DNA from 2 places in the Paraglaciecola sp. 25GB23A genome. Region 1 is predicted to be linked to the other one. Evidence: predicted binding sites of a transcription regulator. Region 1 holds the regulator's gene; the other holds the start of a gene.
The links. Region 1 encodes FliA, which starts transcription of late flagellar genes. Its sites were predicted from a motif close to CTAAAGNTNNNNNNNNNNNNGCCGATA; they were not measured.
Positions count from the first base shown of each region.

Region 2: pomA (flagellar motor protein PomA) is a predicted target of FliA. The motif match lies at 1,759-1,785, and genes of this name have one in related genera.

Region 1 is NZ_JBDYKM010000001.1:750,996-754,416, reverse strand. Features, by position in the region: gene ABKW31_RS03310 (protein phosphatase CheZ) at 1-539, opposite strand, end outside; gene cheY (chemotaxis response regulator CheY) at 573-956, opposite strand; gene ABKW31_RS03300 (RNA polymerase sigma factor FliA) at 999-1,730, opposite strand; gene ABKW31_RS03295 (MinD/ParA family protein) at 1,727-2,593, opposite strand; gene flhF (flagellar biosynthesis protein FlhF) at 2,590-3,421, opposite strand, start outside.
Region 2 is NZ_JBDYKM010000021.1:45,288-48,708, forward strand. Features, by position in the region: gene dxs (1-deoxy-D-xylulose-5-phosphate synthase) at 1-409, opposite strand, end outside; gene ispA ((2E,6E)-farnesyl diphosphate synthase) at 474-1,364, opposite strand; gene xseB (exodeoxyribonuclease VII small subunit) at 1,361-1,615, opposite strand; gene pomA (flagellar motor protein PomA) at 1,932-2,696, shown strand; gene ABKW31_RS18840 (flagellar motor protein MotB) at 2,699-3,421, shown strand, end outside.

The sequences.
Region 1 (3,421 bases):
ACTCGACGTATTACTTGTCCAGTAAGATCTTGGTAACCTTGAGCCATCAAGACTTCAGTTAGTAGCCCTGTCAACTGAGCAGAATCTTCGCTTCCGCTTTTTAAAAAATCCCCCATGTTTTGGCAAAGTTGATTAAACTCGCCAAGCTGTAAATCGCGAGACATCAGTTTATTCCATTCTGGTAATAAAGCTGAAATACCATCGTGCAATTTTTCCGCTATGGGCATACAAGAATCAACCAAATCCATGGTTTTATTGGCAGCATCTTCGGTTGACTGAATAACATAAGTTAATCGAGCCTGAGCATCGGGAATCTCTTCCGTTGTCAAATTGACAATACGCGGATCTAATTGGAAATTATTTAGTGAGTCATGTAATTGACGCGTCAGTTTTCCGACTTCGGCAAATAACTCTACTGAGTCTTGAACACCAATAGATTCAAGGAGCTCATTGGCACCTTTGTTATCTCCTTGCTCCAATAACTCAACCAGTTTTCTCGCTTCTTGCAAAGAAATAGGCGGCGGGCTTTCGGTTTTCATACAGCAATTCCTCTATATCGGGGTTTTCTGAATTCAACCTAAGCGTTCGAAAATTTTCGCCAGCTTCTCTTTGAGCGTTGCCGCAGTAAATGGTTTGATGACATAGCCATTCACACCAGCTTGGGCTGCTGCCACAATCTGCTCTTTCTTGGCTTCTGCGGTTACCATAAGCACCGGAATATGTTTTAAGTTTGGATTTGCTCTAATCGCTCTGAGCAAATCTATACCTTGCATTCCGGGCATGTTCCAGTCTGTAACCACAAAATCAAAGTCACCTTGTTGTAACATCGGTAAAGCAGTACTTCCGTCATCTGCTTCTTGTATATTCGTAAAGCCAAGATCTTTAAGTAAGTTCTTGATAATCCGACGCATTGTTGAGAAATCATCAACAACAAGAATCTTCATATTCTTATCCAAAACTACCTCCGGTAAGGGTTCATACCCATCTTCAATGCAAATTTAATTATCGTTATTGTGCCAAGCTTGCATGCGAACTTTAAGTTTAAGCATGGCTTGACTATGTATTTGACTTACTCTTGATTCACTAACATCCAGTACTTCACCTATTTCACGCAAATTTAATTCTTCATCGTAATAGAGTGACAATACAATCGCCTCTCGTTCAGGTAAGGTAGTAATAGCATGAGCGAGTGCTTTTTGAAATGAACCTTGTAACAAATCTTCAAAGGGCACGTCAGACCCCTTTGTTTGTTCTGTTGTAACAACGTCTTCTGTGACACCCAAATCTTCAATACCAATCAGTTTACCTGAATTCACTTCAAGTAACATTTGATGATAATCTACAATATTAACTTGCAGTTTTTCGGCAACATCGACATCTCTGGCATCCCGGCCAGTCTCTCGCTCTACTTCACGAATAGCTTGAGTAATAGCACGTCCATTTTTATGCACTGAACGAGGTGTCCAATCGCCTTTCCGTATCTCATCTAGCATGGAGCCTCTGATACGAATACCGGCAAACGTTTCAAAACTCGCCCCTTTACTACCATCAAAATTTCTTGATGCTTCAAGTAAACCGATCATGCCAGCTTGAATTAAATCGTCTACTAACACACTAGCAGGTAGCCTTGCTAACAAATGATGGGCAATACGCTTAACCAAAGGAGCATGACGTTCAACAAGTTCATTCTTATCAGTCATCTGTTGGTAAGCTGAGGCTTTACTATTCACCGATTATCGCCTACTGCTTTTTTGCTGACTAACTGCTCTAAGAAAAACTCCAAATGGCCACCTGGCTGCGACGGTATTGGCCAATCAATTGCTTTTCTCGCTAATTTTCTAATCGCCATCGATGCTGGAGAAGTTGGAAAAGCATCGACAATCGCTTTCTGTTTTCTGACTGCCTTTCTGACATTTTCATCAAAAGGAATAACGGCAACTAATTCAAGTGCTACATCGAGGAAGCGGTCAGTCACCTTACTCAACTTGGCAAACAATTCATCCCCTTCCCGAGGTGTTCGAACCATATTCGCTACTATTTTAAAGCGAAATACTCCATGCTCTTTGTTTAATATTTTGATTAAAGCATAGGCATCGGTTAACGAGGTGGGTTCATCACAAACCACCATAATAATATCTTGTGACGCCTTTGAGAAGCTCAGTACCATATCGGAAATGCCGGCCGCAGTATCAACTATTAACACATCAATTTGTGACTGCAACTCACTAAATGCACGAATAAGTCCTGCATGTTCAGTTGGTGTCAGTTCAGTCATAGATTGGCTTCCAGAAGAAGCCGGGGCAATCTTTATTCCATATGGCCCCTCAACTAAGACTTCGTCAAGTGTGCATTCACCCGATAAGACATGAGATAGATTTTTCTCAACTCGTAGGCCAAGTAATACATCGACGTTGGCTAAGCCTAAGTCAGCATCAAGCACCATGACACGTTTGCCTTGCTGCGCCAATGAAATAGCCGTGTTTAAAGTGACGTTAGTTTTACCTACGCCACCTTTACCACCAGTCACCGCTATTACTTTAATTAATCTAGATTGATTCATTCTTCTTAAGCTACTCGCTTGATCCTCAATCATACTGCTACTGCTTTGTAAGCTTCATTTTCCGTAGTATGAATTAAACCATATTTTTTATAAAGCTTCGCAGCACTGGTTATTAAAAATTTTGTGTCTGCTAGTTGTAAATCTTCTGGAACTCGTTGTCCATTTGTTAAATAACATACTGGCAACTTATGCTCAATAACCGCACTTATCGCTTCACCTAAACTGTAGCACTCATCAAGTTTAGTCAAAATACACCCTTGTAGCCCCACTTGTTTGTAGACTTTTATGCTTTGCTGAATGACTTGATATTGGCAATTTGCCTGCAATACCAAGAATTTTTTGATATTAGCACATACATCACTATTTAAGGTATCTAACTGTTTGATTAATCTAACATCTCTTTGACCAAAGCCCGCAGTGTCAATTAATACTAACCGCTTATTCCTATATTGAAACAATAAATCTGCTAATTCTTCACTGGTTTGAGCTTTTTTTACCACACAACCGATGATACGGCCATAAGTAGCGATTTGCTCGAAAGCAGCGATCCGGTAATTGTCCAGTGTAATCACTGCAACTTGGTCAGCACCATATTTTTGTGCGCCTTGGGCGGCGAGTTTGGCTATTGTTGTAGTTTTGCCATTACCTGTCGGCCCCATTAATGCAATAACGCCACCATGACTGAGTATATCATCGGGTTTAGTTTGTAAGCGGTTTGCTATTAACTTCAATAAAAACACCCAAGCTTCTCGTTCATCTGCTTTTTCTGGTGCATATGCCACCACTTCTTCAGCTAGCGACGTTGATATGCCCATTTGCTCTAATTTTGACACTAAATAAGCATGTAAAGGATGTTTACGA
Region 2 (3,421 bases), on a different contig from region 1:
CGGCAACAGCCATACCAAGCGCTGCACTGATGGAGGTAGATGAGTGACCTACGGCAAAGGTATCGTATTCGCTCTCTGGCGGCCAAGGAAATGGATGTAAACCGCCTTTTTGCCGAATGGTGGGCATACGATCTCGTCTACCTGTCAATATTTTATGCGGATACGCTTGATGACCCACATCCCAAAGGAGACGATCGAAAGGGGTATTATAGACATAATGTAAGGCGACAGTAAGTTCGACTGTACCTAGACCAGAGGCGAAATGGCCACTGCTTTGACTAACACAAGTGAGCAAATACTGCCGCAATTCGGCAGCCAATTGAAGCAACTTTTCTTGTGGCAAAGCGCGAAGCTCATCAGGTGTATTGGCTTGGGCCAATATCGGGTAGTTTGCAAGATCTAGGGTCATGTATGGCTAGTCAACTATCTGGTTATTATTTTTCATGCAAATAAGTGCATGTCTGGTTTTTCTATCAGTATTTACGCTGAATGATGAAATCGGTAAAAGATTCCAACATGGCTGTATTGTAGGGTAAAGCGTGCAAAGCTTGAAGCGCTTGTTGATGTAATTCACTGAGATAAGTTTGTGCTTGCCCTAGTCCGAGCAACGCAGGATATGTGCTTTTATTCAGTGCTTGGTCTGAACCCTGCGGTTTTCCTAGCGTTACTGAGTCACTAATGACGTCTAAGATGTCATCTTGTACTTGGAAAGCTAAGCCAATTATTGCGGAATATTGCGCTAGTATTTGGCGAATTTGGGGAGTGGTATCCTCAGCTAAGCTGACAGCCATAGCAACACAAGCATTAATTAAGGCGCCAGTCTTTTTACTATGTAAGGCTTCTAGTTGACTTTGATCAATCAGGTGATTGGTGGCCGCTAAGTCCATAGCTTGACCTCCACACATGCCCAAATAACCTGCCGACTGACTTAATATTTTGACTAATTCGATGCGTTTATTTTGTAAAGATGGACTTAATTCACAGTCACACAAAATTTCAAATGCTAGGGTTTGCAAGGCGTCCCCAGCTAAAATGGCGGTAGCTTCATCAAATTTTATATGACAAGTTGGGTGGCCGCGGCGCAACTCATCGTCATCCATGGCAGGCAAATCATCATGGACTAAAGAATAGGCGTGTATTGCTTCGATAGCACTCGCTGGACCGATTAAATCTTGTTTGGCAATACCCAACATTTCACCGGTAGCAAAGACTAAAAACGGTCGCATGCGTTTACCACCAATTAATAATGTGTAACGCATAGCTTGTTTTAATGTTTCAGCATGATTAGGCAAACCGTCGATCAATTGCACCAAATAGTGGTCGACTGTTTCTCGCACATCCTGTTGATATTCGCTGAGTATCATTCTTTGTCGGATAGTGGACTATCAAAGTCAAGTAAACTGGCTTGGCCATGTTGATTCATCAAAATTTGCACTTTTTGTTCAGCATCTTTCAATTTTTGTTGGCTAAGTCGTGCTAATTGAATACCACGTTCAAAATTTTGCAAGGCTTCTTCGAGAGGCAATTCACCTTGTTCCATCTTACTGACAATGGTTTCAAGCTCTTGCATCGATTGTTCAAAGGATAAGGTTTCAGTTTTTTTACGCGTGCTCATAATATCTTCAATTAAGTTGGCCTAAGTGCCAAGTTGAGCGCACCATACCTGAGCTCAAAAAAGGCGTCAAACACTTTTCCCCTAGGTACAGGGCCTAAAAGCGCTAGATTTATTACCACTTTGACATAATGCTAAAATTGCAGCTATAGAATATTCAAAGTAGGTCGATAAAATACTGAAATATGGTAGAAATTTTATCTTGGTAGTTTGTGTCTATAGTTGCAACAATTCATTGCAAACTAGGCTTTTAATACGGCACACTGAGGTTAATGGTTCTTTTGAATACAGTAATATCAGTAATAGGTGGGAGTAGATAGTGGATTTAGCAACTCTAATCGGCATGCTAGGATCGATCGGCTTTGTCATTATGGCGATGATACAAGGCGGCGATATCGCTATGTTTGTTAACGTGCCATCAATATTAATTGTATTTTGTGGCAGTCTTTTTGTGGTGTTATCGCAATATACACTGGGGCAATTTTTTGGCGCGGGTAAAATTGCTGGCAAAGCCTTTATGTTTAAAATTGACACCCCAGAATCACAAATAGAAAAAATTGTTGAAATGGCTGATGCGGCCCGAAAAGGTGGCTTTTTGGCCTTAGAGGAAGCTGAAATTGCTAACCCGTTTATGCAAAAAGGGGTAGACATGCTGGTTGATGGTCATGATGTTGATGTAGTCAGAGCCACCCTATCGAAAGATATTAGTATGACATCTGAACGCCATGAGTTTGGTAAAACTATTTTTAAAGGCCTAGGCGATGTAGCACCAGCAATGGGCATGATCGGTACACTGGTTGGGTTGGTGGCGATGTTGTCTAACATGGATGATCCGAAATCAATCGGCCCAGCCATGGCCGTTGCCCTGTTAACTACGTTATACGGTGCCATGTTAGCCAACTTAATTTGTATTCCTATCGCAATAAAATTAGGCAACCGTGCGGACGAAGAAAAGTTAAATCAGAGTCTAGTCTTAGATGGCATCATCGGTATTGCTGATGGCCAAAATCCACGGGTTATTGAAGGTATTCTTAAAAGCTATTTAGCCGCCAGCAAACGCGGTAAAGCCGCGGATACTGAATAGTCATGTCTGACGAACAAGAATGTCCAAAGTGTCCACCAGAAGGTCTTCCTGCGTGGATGGGCACATTTGCTGACTTGATGTCGTTGTTGATGTGCTTTTTTGTACTGCTATTGTCATTTTCTGAAATGGATGTACTTAAGTTCAAACAAATTGCCGGTTCGATGAAGTTTGCCTTTGGTGTACAAAACAAAATAGAAGTGAAAGATATTCCTAAGGGTACCAGTGTTATTGCTATGGAGTTTCGTCCAGGACGGCCTGATCCTACGCCAATTGATACCATTCAACAGCAAACCATTGAAATGACCCAACAGATGTTAGAATTTCAGGCGGGTAACGAAGACTCTGCGGGTGGTAGGCAAAAACAACGTGGTGAGCAACGTGGCGGTTCAGCCCAGCAAACTGCAACAGAGCAAAGTGCCTCAGCAAGCAGTCAAAGCTCACAAAGCCAAGAAACCAGTCAAGAACAAGTTAACGAGCGCTTGAAAAAAGTCACTCAGCAGCTAGAAAAAGAAATCATTGATGGGGCGATTGAGATGGAGTCTTTAGGGCAGCAAATAACGATCCGCATTCGTGAGAATGGTTCATTTTCGGCAGGCTCAGCCTTTTTACAGCCGCAGTTTAAGCCAATTCTGCGCAAAATAGGTGCTATTTTAGCTGATATGCCAGGGGATATTGAAATTTCGGGTCACAGTGACAGCCAACAAATATCCAACGAACTCTATCGT